DNA from 2 places in the Streptomyces sp. NPDC021115 genome. Region 1 is predicted to be linked to the other one. Evidence: riboswitches for the same ligand, from Rfam matches in the RefSeq annotation. Region 1 holds a riboswitch; the other holds the start of a gene.

What was found. A riboswitch is a leader RNA that binds a small molecule or an ion and turns the genes downstream of it on or off. The one in region 1 is predicted to bind cyclic di-AMP.
Region 2: linked by a shared signal. The riboswitch ahead of ACH4TL_RS32880 (M23 family metallopeptidase) and the one ahead of ACH4TL_RS39935 (transglycosylase family protein) in region 1 are both predicted to bind cyclic di-AMP.

Annotation. Positions count from the first base shown of each region.
Region 1 is NZ_JBIRQF010000023.1:28,015-33,127, forward strand. It holds gene ACH4TL_RS39925 (cytochrome P450) at 1-14, shown strand, start outside; gene ACH4TL_RS39930 (transglycosylase family protein) at 140-1,075, shown strand; cyclic di-AMP (ydaO/yuaA leader) riboswitch at 1,330-1,496, shown strand; gene ACH4TL_RS39935 (transglycosylase family protein) at 1,503-2,177, shown strand; gene eno (phosphopyruvate hydratase) at 2,292-3,578, shown strand; gene ACH4TL_RS39945 (septum formation initiator family protein) at 3,711-4,187, shown strand; gene ACH4TL_RS39950 (DUF501 domain-containing protein) at 4,252-4,812, shown strand; gene ACH4TL_RS39955 (exopolyphosphatase) at 4,809-5,113, shown strand, end outside.
Region 2 is NZ_JBIRQF010000014.1:98,973-104,085, reverse strand. It holds gene ACH4TL_RS32895 (GNAT family N-acetyltransferase) at 1-696, opposite strand, end outside; gene ACH4TL_RS32890 (HPr family phosphocarrier protein) at 896-1,177, shown strand; gene ACH4TL_RS32885 (GntR family transcriptional regulator) at 1,290-2,051, opposite strand; gene ACH4TL_RS32880 (M23 family metallopeptidase) at 2,296-3,090, opposite strand; cyclic di-AMP (ydaO/yuaA leader) riboswitch at 3,104-3,266, opposite strand; gene ACH4TL_RS32875 (M16 family metallopeptidase) at 3,492-4,877, opposite strand; gene ACH4TL_RS32870 (M16 family metallopeptidase) at 4,898-5,113, opposite strand, start outside.

The DNA.
Region 1 (5,113 bases):
CCTGGGGAGAGTGACGCCCGGTCAGACGCGGGGAACCGGTATGTGATCACCGCGTGACCTCAGATACACCGGCTTGTGATGATCGTGTGGCGTCGCTATGTTCAACCGACAAACCAGCCCCACACGAGAGGCGATTCGCATGCTTTCCGGGAACGGACGTCACCGCCGCCCCCGCCAGGCTCCGGCCATCGTCGTCGCGGCGGGGGTGACCGGCGCGAGCATCGCCATCCCGCTCCTCGGCGCGACCGGCGCCCAGGCCGCCCCCGCCTCCGCGTGGGACCGGGTCGCCGAGTGCGAGAGCGCCGGGATGTGGAGCGCCAACGAGGGCAATGGCTTCTACGGCGGTCTTCAGCTGACCCTCGACATGTGGAAGAAGTACGGCGGCACCGGCTACGCCCCGCGCCCCGACCTCGCCAGCCGCTCCCAGCAGATAGCCGTCGCCGAGGCGATCCTCGGCGACCGCGGCCCGGACGCCTGGCCCAGCTGCGCGCTGAACGCCGGGCTGGCCGACGGCGGTGACGCCCCGGACGTGAACCCGGGCAGCACGGCACGCCCCTCCCAGCAGCCCCCGCAGCGCGACGACTCGGGCGACGCGGGCGATACGGACCGGCGGGACGACTCGGGCGAGCGGGACGGCGGCGCTCCGTCCGGCAAGACCCCCGACGCCTCGTCCACGCCGGACGCGCCGGACGCGTCCCGTACGCCCGACGAGCCGGGGGCGCCCGACGCATCGGACACGCCCGACGAGCCGGAGCGGTCCCATGCCTCGAAGTCGCCCGACGGGCCGGACCGCGACGCGTCCTCCCCGTCCCCCTCTTCTCCGTCTCCCGGCGACTCCGGCGCGCGGGAACGGCCGAGCGGCCACGCCTCGCGCGGAGGCGCCGAACGTGTCGAAAACCCCACGGATGGCGGCTACACAGTGCGTCCGGGTGACAACCTTTCAGCAATCGCCGAAAAGCAGGAATTGGGCGCTGATTGGCGTCGGCTCTACGCGTCCAACGAAAGCCTCATCGGAACCGACCCGGATCTCATTCTCCCTGGTCAGCGACTTGACCTCACCATCAGGGGCCAGTAGTTCGGGGGGATTTGCCCGATCTGGCGCCGGTGAGACATACCTCTCGTCACATTTACCGGGGCGTCCCTCGTGTCCGGTCTCTCCACACCCGGCCCCACCTGCGCCGATGTGGGCCAGGTGAGATCGATTACAACCCTCTTCGCTGCGATGGGGGTGTTTGAACGTTTCCCGGCCGTGTGTTTAACGTCTTTCCGCTCGCCACCGCGAGCACCGTCGACCGTCACGCCGAGTCCTGCCGGCGGTCGTCCGGTACCGACGCGCCAGCGCCGAAGGCAGGAGCGGGGGACCCAAGGTAAGTGCCGTAAGGCCAGCGGAACCGGCCGAGCGGCTAGGGGTGAAGCCCGGTGCGAACCCCGCACCGGGCCGGGCAACTCACGCCCGAACCCGACAGCTCACCTCGTAGGCGTCGGTGAGGAAACGAACGAACATGTCCAACGCTCAGGGCAAGCACCGTCGTCCTTCCAAGGCCACCCGCATCACCGCGCTCGTCGGCCTCGCCGGAGCCGCCGTGGCCACTCCGCTCATCGGTGCGACGTCCGCCTCTGCCGCCACCACGTCCCAGTGGGACCAGGTCGCGCAGTGCGAGTCCGGTGGCAACTGGTCGATCAACACCGGCAACGGGTACTACGGCGGCCTTCAGTTCTCCTCCTCCACCTGGGCCGCCTACGGCGGTACCGCGTTCGCGTCCACCGCCGACAAGGCGGGCAAGGCCCAGCAGATCCAGGTCGCCGAGAAGGTCCTGTCCAGCCAGGGCAAGGGCGCCTGGCCGGTCTGCGGCAAGGGCCTGACCACCGGCGGCGCCCCGTCGGCCCCCCAGCCGTCGACCCCGCAGCAGAGCCAGCCCGACTCCTCGCAGTCGGCCCCGTCCGCCCAGCCGAAGGCCGCGCCGCGCAGCGCGCCCGAGCACGCCGCGCGCTCCGAGGCCCGCGGCCCGGTCAAGAAGGGCGACGGCGAGTACAAGGTCAAGTCCGGTGACACCCTCGGCAAGATCGCCAAGGCGGAGGGCGTCAAGGGCGGCTGGAAGAAGCTGTTCGACCTGAACAAGAACATCATCCAGAGGGCCGACCTGATCTTCCCCGGCCAGCAGCTCCACCTGAGCTGAACCGCCCCACCGTAGCCAACGAGCCCCGGCCGGGTGCGCCGCCCCCACGGTGCACCCCGCCGGGGCTTCGGTGCGGTTAGGCTCATGCTGCTACCGAAGACCCATACGAAGGAGATCCTCGTGCCGTCCATCGACGTCGTCGTAGCTCGCGAGATCCTCGACTCGCGAGGCAACCCCACGGTCGAGGTCGAGGTCGGCCTCGACGACGGCAGCACCGGCCGTGCCGCCGTCCCGTCCGGCGCTTCCACTGGCGCCTTCGAGGCCCTCGAACTCCGTGACGGCGACAAGAACCGCTACAACGGCAAGGGCGTGGAGAAGGCCGTCCTCGCCGTCATCGAACAGATCGGCCCCGAGCTGGTCGGCTACGACGCCACCGAGCAGCGCCTGATCGACCAGGCGATGTTCGACCTGGACGCCACCCCCGACAAGTCCTCGCTCGGCGCCAACGCCATCCTCGGCGTCTCCCTGGCCGTCGCCCACGCCGCCTCCGAGGCGTCCGACCTGCCGCTCTTCCGTTACCTCGGCGGTCCGAACGCGCACCTGCTGCCGGTCCCGATGATGAACATCCTGAACGGCGGCTCGCACGCCGACTCCAATGTGGACATCCAGGAGTTCATGATCGCTCCGGTCGGCGCGGAGTCCTTCTCCGAGGCCCTGCGCTGGGGCGCCGAGGTCTACCACACCCTCAAGGGCGTGCTGAAGGAGCGGGGCCTGTCCACCGGCCTCGGCGACGAGGGCGGCTTCGCGCCGAACCTCGACTCCAACCGGGACGCCCTGGACCTGATCGTCGAGGCCATCAAGAAGGCCGGTTACCAGCCCGGCCAGGACATCGCGCTCGCGCTCGACGTCGCCGCCTCCGAGTTCCACAAGGACGGCGTCTACCAGTTCGAGGGCAAGGACCGCACCGCGTCCGAGATGACCGCGTACTACGCCGAGCTGGTCGAGGCGTACCCGCTGGTCTCCATCGAGGACCCGCTGAACGAGGAGGACTGGGACGGCTGGAAGACCATCACCGAGCAGCTGGGTGACAAGGTCCAGCTGGTCGGCGACGACCTGTTCGTCACCAACCCCGAGCGGCTGGCCCGCGGCATCGAGAACGACACCGCGAACGCCCTGCTGGTCAAGGTCAACCAGATCGGCTCGCTGACCGAGACCCTGGACGCCGTCGAGCTGGCCCAGCGCAGCGGCTTCAAGTGCATGATGTCGCACCGCTCCGGTGAGACCGAGGACGTCACCATCGCCGACCTGGCCGTCGCCACCAACTGCGGCCAGATCAAGACCGGCGCCCCGGCCCGCTCCGAGCGGGTGGCCAAGTACAACCAGCTGCTGCGCATCGAGGAGATCCTGGACGACGCCGCGGTGTACGCGGGCCGCTCCGCGTTCCCCCGCTTCAAGGGCTGACGCTCCTCGATCCTCGACGAGCGGACACGTCTGACGCCTGTCCCCGGCCGCGGTCCCGTACCGTGGCCGGGGACGGCGTGACTCGTCACTCAAGGCTCACGGCTCAAGCGAAGTCATCACCGGGGAGGCGACGTGCCGGCGGATCGGTTCTCCACCGCGACCAGGCTCAAGGCGCTCGGCGAACACGCCGCCGCCCGGGTCTACCGTGCCCGGATCAAGCGCCGCCGCAGCCGCCTCACCGGCCGGGCCGCCCTCCTCGCGCTGGTCGTCTGCTCCCTGGTGGTGGCGCTGGCCTACCCCATGCGGCAGTACGTCTCCCAGCGCTCCGAGATCGCCGACCAGCGGCGCCAGGCCCAGCGCGAGCGCGCCGAGGTGGCCAAGCTGCGCGAGCGGAAGGCCCGGCTGCACGACCCCGCGTACATCGAGCGGCAGGCCCGCGAGCATCTGCACTATCTGATGCCGGGCGAGACCGGCTTCAGCATGGTGGACCCCGGCGCCAGGGCCGAGCACTCCACCGACCAGGGCGCGGCGAACCGCCCCTGGTACACCAACCTCTGGGACACCGTGGACACGGCGGACGAGCCGAAGGCGGCCGCCGCGGACCGCTGACGCGCCGCCTCGGCGCCGCACGGTCGCCCCCGGTCCGATACCGAGCGAAGAGAACTTTCCCCTCATGGACACGCCCCCTCCGCAGACGGAGCCCACCGCGCCCACCGACGCGGACATCGCCGCCGTCAAGGAGCAGCTGAACCGCGTACCGCGGGGCCTGCGCACCGTCGCGCACCGCTGCCCCTGCGGCAACCCCGATGTCGTCGAGACCGCGCCGCGCCTCGAGGACGGGTCCCCGTTCCCCACCCTCTTCTACCTGACCTGCCCGCGCGCCGCGTCCGCGATCGGCACGCTGGAGGCGGAGGGCGTGATGAGGGAGATGACGGCCCGGCTCGCCGAAGATCCCGAGCTGGCCGCCGCCTACCGCGCCGCCCATGAGGACTACATCGCGCGCCGCGACGCCATCGAGGAGCTGAAGGGCTTCCCGAGCGCGGGCGGCATGCCGGACCGGGTGAAGTGCCTGCACGTCCTGGTCGGCCACTCCCTCGCGGCCGGGCCCGGGGTCAATCCGCTCGGCGACGAGGCGATCGCGCTGCTGCCCGAGTGGTGGCGCAAGGGCCCGTGCGTGAGCCCCTGCGGGGACGCCGGGACGGCAGACGCCGGGACGGAAGGGGAGACCGCATGACCCGCGTCGCGGCCGTGGACTGCGGCACCAACTCGATCCGGCTGCTGGTCGCCGACGCCGACCAGGCCACGGGTGAGCTGACCGAGCTGGACCGCCGGATGACGATCGTCCGGCTGGGCCAGGGCGTGGACCGCACCGGGCGGCTGGCCCCCGAGGCGCTGGAGCGCACCTTCGCCGCGTGCCGGGAGTACGCGGAGGTCATACGCGCGCTGGGCGCCGAGCGCGTCCGCTTCGTCGCCACCTCGGCCTCCCGGGACGCCGAGAACCGCGAGGAGTTCGTGCGCGGCGTCGTGGACATCCT
Region 2 (5,113 bases), on a different contig from region 1:
GGGGGCGCGGCCGGTGCCGATGACGGCGACGGAGCCGGGAGTGAGCAGGCGCTGCACGGAGCGGGCCTCGGCGCGCTGTTCACGGGCGCGCATGACGGCCAGGGAGGCGTCGGTGGGTTCGAGGTCGAATTCGAGGCGGACGACGCCGTCGTCGAAGCTGCGCTTCTGGGTGTAGCCGGCGTCCGTGAACACCTTGATCATCTTGGTGTTGGCGGGCAGCACCTCGGCGGCGAAGCGGCGGATGCCGCGCTCGCGGGCGACGGCGGCGATGTGTTCGAGGAGGGCGGAGGCCACGCCGCGGCCCTGATGGGCGTCCTGGACCAGGAAGGCGACCTCGGCCTCGTCGGCGGGGGCGTCTCCCGGTGAGCGGGACGGGAGGTGGGCGGGCAGGCCGTCCTCGTCGATGCGGTCGTAGCGGACGGTGGCGATGAACTCGCCCCCGACGGTGGCCGCGAGGCCGACGCGGTCGACGTAGTCGTGGTGGGTGAAGCGGTGGACGTCGCGGTCGGAGAGCCGGGGGTAGGGCGCGAAGAAGCGGTAGTACTTCGACTCGTCCGAGACGTGTTCGTAGAAGCTGACCAGGCGCTGCGCGTCATCGGGCGTGATGGGGCGGATCTGCGCGGTACCACCGTCCCTGAGCACCACGTCCGCCTCCCAGTGGGTGGGGTACGCGTGATGATCCGACGGGCTCGGCATGGGGACAGGGTACGGGCTCGGGTCCGGGACGCAGCGGTCCGCATGGCGGACACCCTTGCGTGAACGGGGGGTGGCGAGGGAAAGTCCGTATCGGACCTGTTCGGACATGACCGGACCCACTCGGGCCCGACCCGGGCGAGACCGGACACCGTATGATCTGGTCTAGACAACACCACCCGCAGATCTGAAGGGCATCACCATGGCTGAGCGCCGCGTCAACATCGGCTGGGCCGAGGGCCTGCACGCCCGCCCGGCGTCGATCTTCGTCCGTGCGGCGACCGCCGCGGGCGTCCCCATCACGATCGCCAAGGCGGGCGGCACCCCGGTCAACGCCGCTTCCATGCTCGCCGTGCTCGGCCTGGGCGCCCAGGGCGGCGACGAGGTCGTGCTCGCCTCCGACGCCGAGGACGCGGACGTCGCGCTCGACCGCCTGGCGAAGCTGGTGGCCGAGGGTCTCGAGGAGCTTCCGGAGACCGTCTGATTCCATCCGAATCGCATTTCGGCGCGGCGGGGCCGCGGTGAACCATTACGGATCACCGCGGCCCCGTTGTTTTATTGGTGCGGAATTCCTTTGAGGATATACCGGGCGGCTGTTAATTCCGGCCGCTCGCCGTGTTTACGGAATGTTTCGAAGTTCTCACCTGGGACGCATTTCGCCATCGGTATTCGGCCAGCGAACGCTCGGTGTGCGCGGCGACGAGCGCCCGCGCGCGGTCGGCGTCGCCGCGCGCGACCGCGTCCACGATCGCCCCGTGCTCCGCCCAGGACTCGACGGCGCGCACGGACGGGTCCGCCCACCCGGTCGGGTCCGGCGTGCCGGGCGCGGGCTGCCGGGCCCGGTCCACCGCGTACACCCACGCCGTCTTGCGCCGCAGCTGCACCAGCAGACCCGCCAGGCTCGGGCTGCCGGACGCCTGGGCGAGCGTCTCGTGGAACCAGTCCCCCAGCGAGCGCAGCTCGCCCAGGCGGTCGCCCCTGGCCCGCTCCTGGCCGAGCCGGACCAGACCGCGCAGCACCTTCAGATGGCCCTCGGTGCGCCGCTGGGCGGCCCTGGCGGCCCCCAGCGGCTCCAGCAGGGCCCGGATGTCCAGGACGTCGGCCGCCTCCTTCTCGGACGGCTGCGCGACGCACGCGCCCGCATGCCGCCGGGTCGTGACGAAGCCCTCGGACTCCAGGGTGCGCAGCGCCTCACGGACGGGCACCCGGGAGACCCCGTAGCGCCGGGCGAGCAGTTCCTCGGTCAGCCGGCTGCCGGGCGGGCAGGCGCCGGAGATGATGTCGTCACGGATCGCCGCGCACACCGCGTGTGCCGAAATCCGGCGACCGCCCTGGAGCGCGGCCGTATCCCCGTTCACTTCCGCTTCCGCATTCACGTCCGGTCCCGCACTGTCGAACCTCCGCCTCAACCCCGCAAAACGCATCCGAACGACGCGCGTTCCGCGACTCTATTCGAAGCCGCCGGGATTTCCGATGGGCGAAGGAAATTCGGGGATATTTTTTGGTCACAGTCACGGTCACCGCGACGGCCATGGCCGCGGGCATGCCGAAGGCCCCGTCCGGAGCGGACGGGGCCTTTCGACGGGGACGGGCGGGCGTCCGTCAGAGGTTGACGCCGTGCGAGCGCAGGTACGACAGCGGGTCCATGTCCGAGCCGTACTCCGCGGTGGTGCGGGCCTCGAAGTGCAGGTGCGGGCCGGTGACGTTGCCGGTGGCGCCGGACAGGCCGATCTGCTGGCCGGGGGTGACCTTCTGGCCGACCGAGACGCCGATCGACGAGAGATGGCCGTACTGGGTGTAGGTGCCGTCGTTCATCTTGATGACGACGTTGTTGCCGTAGGCGCCGCCCCAGCCCGCCTCGACGACCTCACCGGAGCCCACCGAGTGCACCGAAGTGCCCGTGGACGCCTGGAAGTCGATCCCGGTGTGGCTGCCGGAGGACCACAGTCCGCTGGACGCCTCGTAACCGGTGGAGACGCTGGAGCCGCTGACGGGCGACACGAACGTGTTGAGGCGCTTGCGCTCCTCCTCACGCGCGGCACGCTCCTTGGCGTCGCGCTCCGCCTTGGCCTTCTTCGCGGCCGCCTCGGCCTTCCGCGCGGCCTCCTGGCGGGCCACGGCCTCGGCCTTCGCCTTGGCTGCGGCGGCCTCCGCCGCGGCCTCCTGGGACTGGGCCTGCGCGTCGATCCGGTCGGAGAGACCGTCGCCCATCACCATCGCCTGGCGGAGACCGGTGTCCTGGGGAGACGGCGTCTCGCCGGTCGCGGCGAGGGCGGGGCCGGCGATACCGGCGACGACGCCCGAGGCGACCGTGGTGATGCCCGCGATGTTCGCTCCGGTGCGGACAGCGGCTTGGCTGGGACGTCGGTGCTTCCCGGCGGCACGGGTGAACGCCATGGTGTGGCGCACTCCTTTCCTTCCTTCTCGCCTACCGGGTTAGCTGACGGGTTCGGAGCAGGAAGGTCTCCTACGGGCCCCTCCCCCGGCCGGGGAAGGCGTCCGATTCACCCCAGGGACGTTTGGGTCCCCGGCTCCCCTGGCACTCGCACCATGGGACTCGGCGATGACTGTCCGTGCCGCGGATGCGGCGGGTATCCGGCGAACAGCCGCACTGACGCTAAACGGGCCGTGATTCGATCACCAAACGGTTACGGGTTTTTGTTGTTCTCGCCACAAACCAAACACCCCTCAAATCGGGCATACGGGAGGACCCTGGCGTCTCACTCGACGCCAGGGTCCTTGTGGTGATAGTGCGTTGGGCCGACCCCCGGGACATATCGGGCCCGCCGGGCCGCGGTTCAGCCGGTGATGACGCGCACCTCTCCGATGCCGAGCGCCTTGACCGGCTCCTCGATCTTCGAGGCGTCACCCACCAGCACGGTCACCAGCCGGTCGGCCGGGAAGGCGCTCACGACCGCCGCGGTGGCCTCCACCGTGCCCGCCTCGGCGAGCCGGGCGTACAGCAGCGCCTGGAAGTCGTCCGGCAGATGCTGCTCGACCTGGTCGGCGAGGGTGCCCGCGACGGCGGCGGCCGTCTCGTACTTGAGCGGGGCGACGCCGACGAGGTTCTGCACGGCGACATCGCGCTCGGCGTCCGTCAGCCCCTCCTCCTTCACGGTCCGCAGCACCGTCCACAGGTCCTCCAGCGCCGGGCCGGTGACCTCGGTGGCCACCGAACCGCTGATCGCCAGCAGTGAGGCGCCCGCCGAGCCGCCACCGGCCGGGGAGGGCGGCGTCGAGCGCAGCACCTGGCCGAAGGCGCGCACCCCGTAGGTGTAGCCCTTCTCCTCGCGCAGCACCCGGTCCAGACGGGAGGTGAGGGTGCCGCCCAGGCAGTAGGTGCCCAGCACCTGCGCAGGCCAGACGCGGTCGTGCCGGTCGGCGCCGATGCGCCCGATGAGCAGCTGGGTCTGGACCGCGCCGGGCCGGTCGACGATGACCACACGGCCGGTGTCGTCGGCGATGACCGGCGGGACCGGCCGCTGCGGGGCGGGGCCGCCGGTCCAGGCGCCCAGGGAGTCGGCGAGCGCCTGGTCGAGGTCGAGGCCGGTCAGGTCGCCGACGATGACCGCGGTCGCGGTGGACGGCCGGACGTGCGCCTCGTAGAAGGCCCGCACCGCCGCGGCGTCGATGCCCTCGATGGTCTCCTCGGTGCCCTGGCGCGGCCGGGACATCCGCGACTCGGCCGGGAACAGCTCCTTGGCCAGGGCCATGGACGCGCGGCGGGCCGGGTTGGCCAGCTCGTGCGGGATCTCGTCCAGCCGGTTGCGCACCAGCCGCTCGATCTCGCCGTCGGGGAAGGCGGGGGCGCGCAGGGCGTCGGCGAGCAGGCCGAGCGCCTTGGGCAGCCGGGAGACCGGCACCTCCAGGGAGACCCGGAGGCCGGGGTGGTCCGCGTGGGCGTCCAGGGTGGCGCCGCAGCGCTCCAGCTCGGCGGCGAACTCCTCGGCGGTGTGCTTGTCGGTGCCCTCGGACAGGGCGCGCGCCATGATCGTGGCGACGCCCTCCAGACCGGCCGGCTCGGTGTCCAGCGGGGCGTCCAGGTTGATCTCCACGGCGATGACCTGCTGGCCGGGGCGGTGGCAGCGCAGCACGGTGAGGCCGTTGGACAGCTCACCGCGCTCCGGCGCGGGGAAGGCCCACGGCTTGGGGGCACCGCCCTGCGGCTGCGGGTGGAAGGTCATGGTGGCGGTGACGGCGTCGCTCACTGGGCCGCCTCCCCTTCTGCGTCGGTGTCGGCGGCTTCTGCGGCGTCGGAGGAGTCGTCCGCGCCCTGGACGGGCTCGTAGACCAGCACGGCGCGGTTGTCGGGGCGCAGCCGCGCGGCGGCCACGGCCCGCACCTCCTCGGCGGTGATGTCCAGCACCCGCCCCACTGCGGTCAGGGCCAGCTGCGGGTCGCCGAACAGCACGGCGAACCG